4 regions of the Burkholderia sp. LMU1-1-1.1 genome follow, and region 4 is predicted to be linked to each of the others. Evidence: predicted binding sites of a transcription regulator. Region 4 holds the regulator's gene; each other region holds the start of a gene.

Region 1 (2,926 bases), on a different contig from region 4:
GACCGGATCGCCGATGCAGCCGGCCATCGCCTTGCCGCCCGGTTTGAAGCCTTTGGTCGCTTCGCGCAGGCATTCCGCGTTGTGCCCGGCCACCATCGCGTAGACCTTGTCGATCATGCCGCCCGAGGCCTTGTTGGTGCGCGTGGTTTCGTCCTCGGTCTGCGGCTCGACCAGCACCATGCCCTTGACCTCGCCGGGATAGCGGTAGGCGAACACTTGCGCGTTGGCGCCGCCGATCGAGTTGCCGACCAGTAGGTAAGGGGGCTTGATGCCGGCGGCGGCCAGCCCCTTGTGCAGGTCCTCGACCACGTTTTGCGACGTGTTGGGGCGCTTGGCCGGGTCGCTGAAGCCGTAGCCGGCGCGGTCGTACACGCAGGCGCGCGTGTGCTTGGCGACCTCGGGCTGGACCTTGAACCAGGCCCAGCCCGCATCGCCGGCCGGACCGTCGAACAGCACGGTGGTCGCGCCGCTGCCGCTGCAGTACAGATTGAGCTTGCGCCCGCCGATGTCGACGCGCAGCTGCGGTTTGGCGAAGGCGCCGTCGGTGGCTTGCGCCTCGGCCGCGTGGGCGAACGACGGCAGGCAGACGGCGGCGCCCAGCAACAAGCATCCCAATGGTGTGGTTCTCATGATGTATCCCATCCCTGATAGTTGGCGGGTGGCAATGTCGCGCCCGTGAAGTTGGATATTAGAATCATTTTAATGATCGGACATCATTTTTTGATAAGTACCGCCACGCGGGACCTTCCGGCCTACAGCAGCAGGAAGGCGGCCGCCGCGACGATGGTCGGTCCCAGCGCGCCGAGCAGCAGGCCGACGGCGCCGATCGATTCGTCGTTGAAGCCGCGCCGCAGCAGCGACGCGCCGGCCGGATTGGGCGCGTTGGCGATGACGGTCAGGCCGCCGCCGGCGACCGCGCCGGCCATCAGCATGTATTGCGACTGCGCGGAGATGCCCTGGATGAGCGAGCCGAGGTAGGTCAGCGCGGCGTTGTCGGTGATCGCCGTCAGTCCCAGCGCGCCGAAGAACAGGGCCACCGGCGACAGGCTTTCGACGATGGGCTGCAACCACCACTGCTGCATGCCCCCGAGTACCACCAGGCCGGCCAGGAAGAAACCCACCAGCAAGCCTTCCTTGATGATCAGCGGGTTCTGGTAGCGCTGGTAGGCCGACGTGAAGCCGAGGAACAGCATGAAGAGGCCGAGGAACAGCACCGGGTGGTGGCCGAGCAGGACCACGCCGGCCAGGAAGGCGAGGTGGATCAGGGTGACCGGCCATGGCACCGGCAGCGGTGTATCGATCGCGACCGCGTCCGCGTCCGCGCCCGGCGCGGCGGCGCCGGCCAGCGCGCGCAGGTGCGGGCGCAGCAGGAAGCCGACGACGGTGGCGTTGAACGCGACGGCGAGCGCCGCCTTCCAGCCGAAGTGGCTCACCATGTAGGCGCTGTCCCATTGCCAGGTCGAGGCGACCATCAGCACCGGCGGCGCGGCGTAGGCGGTGAGCGTGCCGCCGATCGAGACGTTGACGAACAGCACGCCGAGCGCGCCGTACTTGAGCCATTCGGGCATGCCGTCGCGGAAGATCAGCGGCGCCAGCATCAGCGCCGCCAAGGTCATCGCGGCCGGCTCGGTGATGAACGAGCCGGTCAGCGGCACCAGCGCCAGGCCGAACCAGGCCAGCGCCAGTTCGGTGCGCACCGGCAGCGCCCCGGCCATGGCGCCGAGCACGCGGCGGACGATGTCGAGCACCGGGCGCGAGGCGGCCACCACCATCACGGTGAAGACGAACAGCGGCTCGGTGTAGTGGCGCGTCTCGGCGTAGGCGATGGCTTCGTCGGGGCCGGCGAGCAAGGCCAGCGCGACGATCAGGATGAACGCCCAGAAGCCGAAGACGACCTCGACCTCGCCCAGCAGGTGGAACAGGCCGGCGTGGCGCGGATGGCGGCGCGACAGCACCTCGAAGGATTTGGCGGCGAAGGTGTGGAGCAGGGCCAGGCCGAAAATGACCGCGCCGACCAGTTGGATGGTGTGCAAAATAGTTTCCTGATGATGTTTCTTTGATGTCATGTTACAGCATGCCGCGCGCCAAACATATTGGGCCTTGCCAAAACGGGGTGGAAATAGTACTGTGTATTTGTACAGTATTTGCGCTACAATGCGCTGGTGAAATCATGAATCCCTCCGCCCTTATTGCCGCGCCGGAAACCGTCCATCCATCGCTATGGCGGGCGTCGCAACTGGCGCACAGCGCCACGCGCTGCGTCGACACCGGCTTTGCCGCGCTGTCGGCGCAATTGCCCGGCGGCGGCTGGCCGCTGGGCACCCTGATCGAGTTGCTGGTGCGGCAGCACGGCATCGGCGAATTGCGCCTGCTGCGCCCGGCGCTGGCCGCGCTGGGCAAGCGTCCCATCGTGCTGCTGCAACCGCCGCACGCGCCGCAGGCGCTGGCGCTGGCCGCGCTGGGGATAGCGCCGGAGCAATTGATCTGGATCCGCGGCGGCGCCCACGGCAACGGCGGCGGCGACGCCCTGTGGGCGGCCGAGCAGGTGCTGCGCAGCGGCTGTTGCGGCGCGCTGCTGCTGTGGCAGCAGCACGCGCGCGGCGAAACCTTGCGCCGGCTGCACCTGGCCGCGCAAAGCGCGGACACCCTGTTTTGCATGCTGCGCCCGCTGGCGGCGGCGCGCGAGGCCTCGCCGGCGCCGCTGCGCCTGTCGCTCGCGGCGGCGGCCGGCGGCGTCGACATCGGTTTCGTCAAGCGGCGCGGGCCGCAGCGCGACACCCCCTTGTTTTTACCTTTAACCCCTTCCTTGCTACAACGCCATGCGCCTCTGGATCGCCCTACACCTGCCCCGGCTGCCGCTCGAAGTGTTTTGCCCGCGCTGGTCTGACGACCACTGCACCGTCGTGCTCGAGCAGGAGCGGGTGGC
Region 2 (2,926 bases), 290 kb from region 4:
ACGGCTATCTACGGCTGGCGACGACTATCACGTTCGACGACGCGTTCGATGACGGCGACGGCAGCGACAGCGCCGTCGGCCTGGTCTATATCGCGACGCCGGACAACACGGCCTTCCTCGGCGAAGCGTCCGAGCAGGAGATCGCGCGGCACATCGCCCGCTCCGCCGGCCCCAGCGGCCCGAACAGCGACTACCTCAATCATCTGGCGCACGCCCTGCGCGAACTGGGCCGCCACGACCAGCACGTCTTCGAGATCGAACGGCACCTGGCCGCGTTGAACACCCCTCCCTCGACAGTTCCGTCAGAATAAATCCAGCTGCCCCTCATCGGCCGGCTTGGCGCGCGCGCCCAGCGGCGGCACCACCAGCGGCCGGGTGAACTGCGACGCGTCCATGCTGTGGAAGCGGCTGCCCTTGCCCGACAGTCCCAGGCGCTCGGTGGCGATCTTGAAGCGTTGCCGTATCAGTTCCGCCCACACGCCCTCGCCCTTCATGCGGGAGCCGAACGTGCTGTCGTAGTCTTTGCCGCCGCGCATTTCACGCACGCGGTTCATCACGCGCTGCGCCCGCTCGGGGAAGTGCGCCTGCAGCCATTGCTGGAACAACGGCGCCACCTCCCATGGCAGCCGCAGCACCGTGTAGTGGGCGGTGACGGCGCCGGCTTCCCTGACCGCCTCCAGCAAGCGTTCGATATCCGGCTCGGTGACGAACGGGATGATGGGCGCGACGCTGACGGCCACCGGAATGCCGGCGTCGGTCAAGGTGCGGATCGTGCGCAGACGGCGCGCCGGGGCCGCCGCGCGCGGTTCAAGGGTGCGCGAGATGGCCGGGTCCAGGGTCGTCAGCGTGATGGCGACGCCGGCCTGCCGCTTGGCGGCCATCGCCGCGAGGATGTCGATATCCCGCTCGATCAGCGACGATTTGGTGATCAGGCCGACCGGGTGCTGGCATTCCTGCAGCACCTCCAGCACGCGGCGCGTGAGTTTGCGCTCGCGCTCGCAGGGCTGGTAGGCGTCCGTATTGACGCCGAGCGCGATCGATTCGGGCTCGTAGCCAGCCTTGGCCAGTTCCCGCCGCAGCATTTCCGGCGCGTTGACCTTGGCGAAAATCTTGCTCTCGAAGTCCATGCCGGGCGACAGGCCAAGATAGCTGTGCGTGGGACGGGCGAAGCAGTAGATACAGCCATGCTCGCAACCGCGATACGGGTTCAGCGAGACGCTGAACGGCAGGTCCGGCGAAGCGTTGCGGCTCAGGATCGACTTGCAATACTCGTCGGTGACCTGGGTTTTCCACGGCGACGCCTCCTCTTCCTCGCGCTCCCAGCCGTCGTCATAGGCTTCACGCGCGTTGACCTCGAAGCGCCCCTGCAGGTTCGATACCGCGCCACGCCCCTTTTGCGCCTTCAGAGAAGGAGGCGGCAGCATCACGTGCTCTTGGTTGTTTTCGTCATGGTTCATGGGGGGCTCAACGTGGGGCAGCGGGCGGGATCGCCAATACTGTATATATATCCAGTATTCTAAGCGCTCCAAATGGCCATATCAAGCGAAAAATCAAAGGTGCGGCCTTCGCGTCTTTGGCGCCCGCGCCTGAACTGGTATCATGCGGGGCTTCCGGGGGAAAGACTTTCCCCGCGCCACGCGCGTCCCCACCCCACATTCCGCCAGGCTGCCGCCCCAGACAGCGGCCCGGCTCACTCTACGCGAGCTAAACATGAACAATTCGACTCAACCGTTGCCGTCTTTTTTTAGCCGGATATCGATCGCCATCGGCGCCTTCTTCCGCGCGCTGTCCGATGCCGAATACGCCGCCCGCCTGGCGCGCATCGCCGCCGGCGAACCGCAGCCGTCCGCCGCGCCGGTTGCCGCTCCGGCGCCAGCCCCCGCACCGGCGCCCGTTCCGGCTCCGGCGCCGGTCACGCTGCGCGTCGCCACGCCGGATGCAGCGCTTCAGCTGCTCGGCCTGTTCCAGCGCGAGGCGCGCCTGATCGACTTCACCCAGGAAAACCTGAGCGCCTATTCGGACGCCGACATCGGCGCCGCCGCGCGCGTGGTGCACGAAGGCTGCGGCAAGGTGCTGCGCGAGCACTTCACCATCGAGGCCATTCGCAGCGAGGCCGAAGGCAGCCGCGTGGTGCTGGAGGAAGGCTTCGACGCCAGCGCCGTGCGCCTGACCGGCAACGTCGTCGGCAAGGCGCCGTTCCGCGGCGCGTTGAGCCATCGCGGCTGGCGCGCATCGAACGTGCGCCTGCCGAAACTGGCCGAAGCGCACGACGCGGCGATCCTGGCCCCGGCGGAGGTGGAATTATGAGCGACCCACGCTACGCCATCGGCATCGACCTTGGCACCACCCATAGCGCCCTTTCCTATGTCGACCTGGCCACCAGCGACGGCGAGAAAACCCAGCAAGGCGTGCTGGCGATTCCGCAGTTGACGGCGCCGGGCACGGTGGAAGACCTGCCGCTGCTGCCGTCCTTCCTGTATCTGCCGCACGCCGACGAACTGGCGCCGGGCGATTTGAGCCTGCCGTGGCAGCAGTCTGCGGCCGAACAAACCGGCGTGGCCGGCGAAATGGCGCGCAGCCGTGGCGCCACCACCCCTATCCGCCTGGTCTCCAGCGCCAAGAGCTGGTTGAGCCATCCGGGTGTGGACCGCCGCAGCGCCCTGCTGCCGAACGACGCGCCGGAGGAAGTGACGCGCGTCTCGCCGCTGGAGGCGTCGACCCGCTACCTGTCGCACCTGCGCCAGGCGTGGGAACAGGCGCACCCGGAGGCGCCGTTCGGCGAACAGGCGGTGACGGTGACGATTCCAGCGTCCTTCGATCCAGGCGCGCGCGAACTGACGGCCGACGCGGCGCGCGCCGCCGGCTACACCAATCTCACCTTGCTGGAAGAGCCGCAGGCCGCCCTGTACAGCTGGATCCAGGGCAG
Region 3 (2,926 bases), on a different contig from region 4:
CGGAATATGGCTGCGCAGCAGGTCGGCGTTCAGGCGCGCCGGGTTGAAGATGCTGCGGTAGTAGGTCAGCCACAGCGCCTCGCCGGCGTCCTCGATATCGGCGGCGCTGCGCATCAGCGACGGCGCCTCGTGCAGCTGCTCGCCGTCCCACAGCACGGCCGCCGACGGCGTGGCGATCATCCACGTGACGTTGCCCATGCGGCGGGCGAAATGCCGCGCCACCTGCGGCAGCACTTCGTGGGTCGGTTCGAACCAGGCGACGAAGCGCGGCGCGCCGTCTTCCTCCTTGCGCTCGCGGAAACGTACATACGCATGCATGTCATGCTCCTCCCGATGAACAGCCTTCACCATCCCGTGCAGCCGCGCGCCATCGGGATCGGCCGGCGAAATCACATCGCGTTCGCCCAGGTGCCAGCGCCAAATCACCTTGTATAAAAAAGACCAGCGGTCCGGCGCGCTGAAACACGCGGCGCTGACGAGTAGTTCCATCAACTGGCGCGGCAACCGCAGGGATGTCGCCGGTGGCGCATTTACATCGGGCGCGACGCCGGCTTCGTCCAGCGGCTCGGCCGAAAACAAATCGCCATCCGCCGGCTGCGATACCCATTCTACGAATTCGGGCGCGACATGGCGCGCGATTAGCTCGCGCGCCGCATCGCGCCATTCGTCGAACGACCGGACTACCCGCCGCATCATGCCGCCCGCAGCTCCGGCCACAGGTTCATCTGCTGCGGCGCGTCGGCCATCGCGCGGCGCAGATGCTCGGACGGGCCGGCGTCGTTGGACGGGAAGTAATCGGCCGTGATGATGAAGGGCGAAATCTTCTTCATACTGCAGCGCAGACGCGACAGATCTGCGTAACGGATCTGCCGCAGCCGCCGCAGATCGATCAAGCGCTGGGCGTTGCGCAAGCCGATGCCTGGAATGCGCGCGATCATGTGCGGCTCCGCGCGGTTCAGGTCCATCGGAAAATGCTCACGGTGCTCCAGCGCCCACGCCAGCTTGGGATCGATGTCGAGCGCCAGATTGCCGGTCGCCGGCAGCAGCTCCTTGACCTGGAAGCCATAGCTGCGCAGCAGGAAATCGGCCTGGTACAGACGGTGCTCACGCAGCATCGGCGGCGGCGCCAACGGCACGCTTTTCGGACTTTGCGGAATCGGGCTGAAGGCGGAGTAGTACACGCGTTTGAGCTTGTAGCTGCCGTACAGCGTCTCCGCCGTCGTCAATATCTGCTGGTCGTCGCTGGCGTCGGCGCCGACGATCATCTGCGTGCTTTGACCGGCCGGAGCGAAACGCGGCGACTTGGGCTCCTCAGCCTTCTCATCGAGCTTGCGGCGGATGGAACCCATCGCCAGCTTGATCGTGTGGACGCTTTTTTCCGGCGCCAGCTTTTGCACGCTGTCCTGCGTCGGCAGCTCGATATTGACGCTCAAGCGGTCCGCATAGCGGCCGGCCGCCGCGATCAGCGCCGGGTCGGCGTCGGGAATGGTTTTAAGATGGATATAGCCGCGGAACTGGTGCACCTCGCGCAGTTCGCGCGCCACCTGCACCAACTGCTCCATCGTGTAGTCGGCCGATTGGATGATGCCGGAACTAAGGAACAGCCCGTCGATGTAATTGCGGAGATAAAAATCGGTGGTCAATTTCACCACTTCGGCCACCGTGAAGCGCGCGCGCGGCACGTTCGAGGTGCGGCGGTTGACGCAGTACTGGCAATCGTACAGGCAGTAATTGGTCAACAGGACCTTCAGCAGGGACACGCAGCGCCCGTCCGGCGTATAGCTGTGGCAAATGCCCATGCCGGTGGTCGCGCCGAAACCGTCCTTGCCGATCGAATTGCGCTTCGGCGCGCCGCTGCTGGCGCAGGAGGCGTCGTACTTGGCCGCATCGGCCAGGATCTCCAGCTTGTCCGTCAACTCCATGCTTGCCTCGGTTTTTTGATACTGTATAAAAACACAGTATAGCAATGATCGAGGTCAAAAGGGATTGGAGTGTGCGGTTTGTCCGGATATTGACCCGGTATTCCACCACAAGAGTCGACTCCCCCACGATTCCACGTAGGGCGGATTAGGCGGAACGCCGTAATCGGCCATGCATGAGCCGCCAACGGCGCATGCATGGCCGATTACGCTACGCTAATCCGCCCTACGTGATTCAGACGACTATCATCTTTAACGCATCGATCAGCGCCGCGCACTCCTCGTCGGTGCCGATCGAAATGCGCAGGAACTGGTCGATACGCGCTTGCTTGAAGTGCCGCACCAGGATGGCCCGCTCGCGCAGCGCCGCCGCGATGCCCGCGCCGTCGTGCCCCGGATGGCGCGCGAAGATGAAGTTCGCCCGCGAAGGCAACACCTCGAACCCCAGCTCCACCATCCGCGCCGTCAACCACGCCCGCGTGGCGATAATGGCTTGCGACGTCTGCTCCATATACGCCACGTCCTCGATCGCCGCCACCGCGCCGGCCTGCGCCACCTGCCCCAACGGATAACAGTTAAAACTGTTCTTCACCCGCTCAAGCCCGGCGATCAAATCCGGATGGCCGACGGCGAAACCGACCCGCAGACCCGCCAGCGAACGTGACTTGGACAATGTCTGCACCACCAGCAGATTGTCGTAGCGGTCCAGCAGCGCGATGGCGCTATCGGCGCCGAAGTCCACATAGGCCTCGTCGACCACCACCACCTGGTCCGGATGCGCGGCCAGCAGCGCCTCGATCCGGTCCAGCGGCAGAGCGATACCGGTCGGCGCGTTCGGATTGGCGATGATGATCGCGCCGCACGGCTGCGCGTAGTCGGCGACGTCGATCTCCAATTGCGCGTTCAGCGGCACCTGGCGCGCTTCGATGCCATACAGGCTGCAGTAGGTCGGATAGAAGCTGTAGCTGATATCCGGGCATAGCAGCGGCTTCTCGTGCTTGAGCAGT
Region 4 (2,926 bases):
GGCGATCCCGAGCTGGGGCTACAACGGCAACGCCCGCCGCTACTGGGACTTCCTGTACGGCGGCAAGACCGCGCGCATCGAGCGCCAGATCCACCACTACGGCTCGACGTTGAACGCGGTGCCGCTGTTCGACGCCTACCGCGCCAACCCGGCCGACCTGCACCTGCTGCGCGTGGCCTACGGCGGCCTGCTCGGCGGCATCACCAACATCGACCGCGACGGCTTCTCGTCGGCCGCCTTCCACGCCTGGCCGGACATGATGCGCTGGGACGCCTACAGCGGCGACTACGGCATGGGCTTCTACGGCCACGCGTACGCCAGCGCCACGTACGTGGTCAAGGACCCGACCTTCGGCTGGCTCGGCTTCGGCGGCAACCTGCAAGTGGAGAAGAACGGCATGGTGCGGATCACGCCGAAGGACAGCGCACGCACGCGCCTGTTCGTGGCGCCGGCGCGCGCCTGGATCACTTTGGAGGCGGGCAAGATCGACGGCGCCACTTACGATCCGAAAAGCCGCGCCATCACGCTCGAGCTGGCGCCGGCCACCGCCGCCACGCCGGCGGCCAGGCTGCTGATCGACAGCCCGGGCGGCAAAATCAAGCCGCAGGGCCTGGTCGCCGAGCGTGGCGGATACCAGGTTCCGCTGACGGCGGCGACCACGCGCGTGCTGCTGAAGCCACGATGACAGGGGTTGTACGAACTTTTTTCATTTTATTTCGCTGAACACAACAAATTTCCTTGCATTGCGGGCCATACTGTACAAAAATACAGACTGTCTATATACACAGGCCCAACCGCACTCATGATCAAGCTCACCGCACGCCAGGAACAAATTCTCAATCTGATCAAGGATGCCATCGAAAACACCGGCTTCCCGCCGACGCGCGCCGAGATCGCCAACGAACTGGGCTTCAAATCCGCCAACGCGGCCGAGGAGCACTTGCAGGCGCTGGCGCGCAAGGGCGCCATCGAGATCGCCGCCGGCACCTCGCGCGGCATCCGTTTGCTGGGCGTGCACGCCGAACCGGCCACGCCGAAGGTGCCGGTGTCGCTGATGATGTCGTTGCCGTTGATCGGCCGCGTGGCCGCCGGCTCGCCCATCCTGGCGCAAGAAAACCTGGAGACGAGCTACAGCGTCGACCCGGCGATGTTCTCGTCCAAGCCCGATTACCTGCTCAAGGTGCGCGGCGAATCGATGCGCGACGCCGGCATCATGGACGGCGACCTGCTGGCCGTGAAGAAAGTCGACAGCGCCAAGAACGGCCAGATCGTCGTCGCGCGGATCGGCAACGACGTCACGGTCAAGCGCTACCGCAAGACCGGCACCCTGGTCGAGCTGCTGCCGGAGAATCCGGACTTCAAGATCATCAAGGTCGACCCGGAGGCGGACGAGTTCGCGCTGGAAGGCCTGGCGGTCGGCCTGATGCGTAGCTGGCACTAAGCCAGGCCCCAGGCAGATGATTCAACGTGGAGACACGTAGGGCGGATTAGGCGAAGCCGTAATCCGCCATCTATGAGCCGCCGACGAAGCATGCATGGCGGATTACGCTTCGCTAATCCGCCCTACGTGTCTCCGTGGTTTAGCATGCCTCCGTGGTTTAACACGTCTCCGTGGTTTAGCAGCCTTCCAGCGCGCAGGCGAAGTCGTCGAGCAGGTCGTCGGTGTCTTCGATGCCGACCGAGACGCGGATCAGCGATTCGGCAATCCCCATCGAGGCGCGCCGCTCGGCGCCCATCTCGTAGAAGATCGTGTGCGCGACCGGGATCACCAGGGTGCGCGTGTCGCCCAGGTTCGACGCCGGGATCGCCAGCTTGAGCCGGTTCAGGAAGTCGAAGCAGTCTATCCCGTCCTTCAATTCAAAACTGAGCAGCGAGCCGTGCCTACGGAACAGCTCGCTCGAGATGCCGTGCTGCGGGTGCGATGTCAACCCCGGATAGTGGACGGCCGCCACGCGCTCGTCGGCCTCCAGCATCTCGGCCAGCGCCAGCGCGTTGCCGCTGGTGCGCTCCATGCGCAGCGCCAGCGTTTCGGCGCCGACGGCGATGTGGTGCGCCGCCTCCGGCCCCAGCGAGGCGCCGAAGTCGCGCAGGCCCTTGGCGCGGATCTGCGCCAGTCCCCATTGCGGCGGCGCCGCCTTTTTGTAGTTCTCGTAGATATTCGGGAATTGGGTCCAGTCGTATTCGCCGGTGTCGGTCAGGCTGCCGCCCAGCGCGTTGCCGTGGCCGCCGATCGATTTGGTCAGCGCGTTGACCACCAGCCCTGCCCCGACCGATTTCGGCCGGAACAGGTACGGCGTGGTCATCGTGTTGTCGACGATGTAGAGGATGCCGCGCGCCTTGCACAGCTCGCCGATGCGCTTGAGGTCCGCCACCTGCGTGCGCGGATTGGCGATGGTCTCGACGAACACCACGCGCGTCTGCCCGGTGATCGCGGCCTCGACGTTGGCAACGTCGGTGGCGTCGACGAACGACACGCCGACGCCCTGCGCCATCGTGGTCTGCCACAGGCTGTTGGTGTTACCGAACAGGAAGGCCGACGAGACGACGTGGTCGCCCGCGCGCAGCAGCGCCTGGAACACGGCGCCGATCGCGCCCATGCCGGTGGCGAAGCACAAGGTGCCGACGCCCTGCTCCATCTTGTTGACCTTGTCCTCGAGCGCGGAGATGGTCGGGTTGCCTTGGCGGCCGTAGCGGAAGCCCGGCTCCTTGCCCTGGAACACCGATGCCAGCTGGCGCGCGTCGGCGTAACCGAAGGCGACCGAGGTGTGGATCGGCTTGTGCAGCGAACCATGCTCGATGCCCTTCAGGCGATCGTTGTGCAGGATGGTGGTGGTGAAACCGTAGTTCTTCTTATCGTTCATATGCTTGGATGGTCAAAAAAAAAGCCCGGTACGGCGAACCGTACCGGGCGCGACATCAGCCTTCG

Evidence for each region. The regulator LexA, encoded in region 4, represses DNA repair genes until DNA is damaged. The targets are predictions, from matches to a motif close to ACTGTATNNNNATACAGT.
Region 1: the regulator LexA is predicted to act here: its motif matches at 2,125-2,142, upstream of imuA (translesion DNA synthesis-associated protein ImuA).
Region 2: the regulator LexA is predicted to act here: its motif matches at 1,496-1,513, upstream of MRBLMU1_RS19540 (PA0069 family radical SAM protein).
Region 3: the regulator LexA is predicted to act here: its motif matches at 1,943-1,960, upstream of MRBLMU1_RS14910 (putative DNA modification/repair radical SAM protein).

What each region holds. Positions count from the first base shown of each region.
Region 1 covers NZ_JBEGHG010000007.1:130,553-133,478, reverse strand. Annotated here, with positions in the region: gene MRBLMU1_RS08435 (alpha/beta fold hydrolase) at 1-630, opposite strand, end outside; gene MRBLMU1_RS08430 (putative Na+/H+ antiporter) at 753-2,033, opposite strand; gene imuA (translesion DNA synthesis-associated protein ImuA) at 2,171-2,887, shown strand; gene MRBLMU1_RS08420 (Y-family DNA polymerase) at 2,820-2,926, shown strand, end outside.
Region 2 covers NZ_JBEGHG010000023.1:254,334-257,259, forward strand. Annotated here, with positions in the region: gene MRBLMU1_RS19535 (gamma-glutamylcyclotransferase) at 1-311, shown strand, start outside; gene MRBLMU1_RS19540 (PA0069 family radical SAM protein) at 303-1,457, opposite strand; gene MRBLMU1_RS19545 (DUF2760 domain-containing protein) at 1,711-2,307, shown strand; gene MRBLMU1_RS19550 (Hsp70 family protein) at 2,304-2,926, shown strand, end outside.
Region 3 covers NZ_JBEGHG010000014.1:6,763-9,688, reverse strand. Annotated here, with positions in the region: gene MRBLMU1_RS14915 (UdgX family uracil-DNA binding protein) at 1-696, opposite strand, end outside; gene MRBLMU1_RS14910 (putative DNA modification/repair radical SAM protein) at 693-1,922, opposite strand; gene hisC (histidinol-phosphate transaminase) at 2,155-2,926, opposite strand, start outside.
Region 4 covers NZ_JBEGHG010000023.1:548,600-551,525, forward strand. Annotated here, with positions in the region: gene MRBLMU1_RS20755 (DUF5695 domain-containing protein) at 1-685, shown strand, start outside; gene lexA (transcriptional repressor LexA) at 803-1,441, shown strand; gene MRBLMU1_RS20765 (cystathionine gamma-synthase family protein) at 1,617-2,861, opposite strand; gene purF (amidophosphoribosyltransferase) at 2,917-2,926, opposite strand, start outside.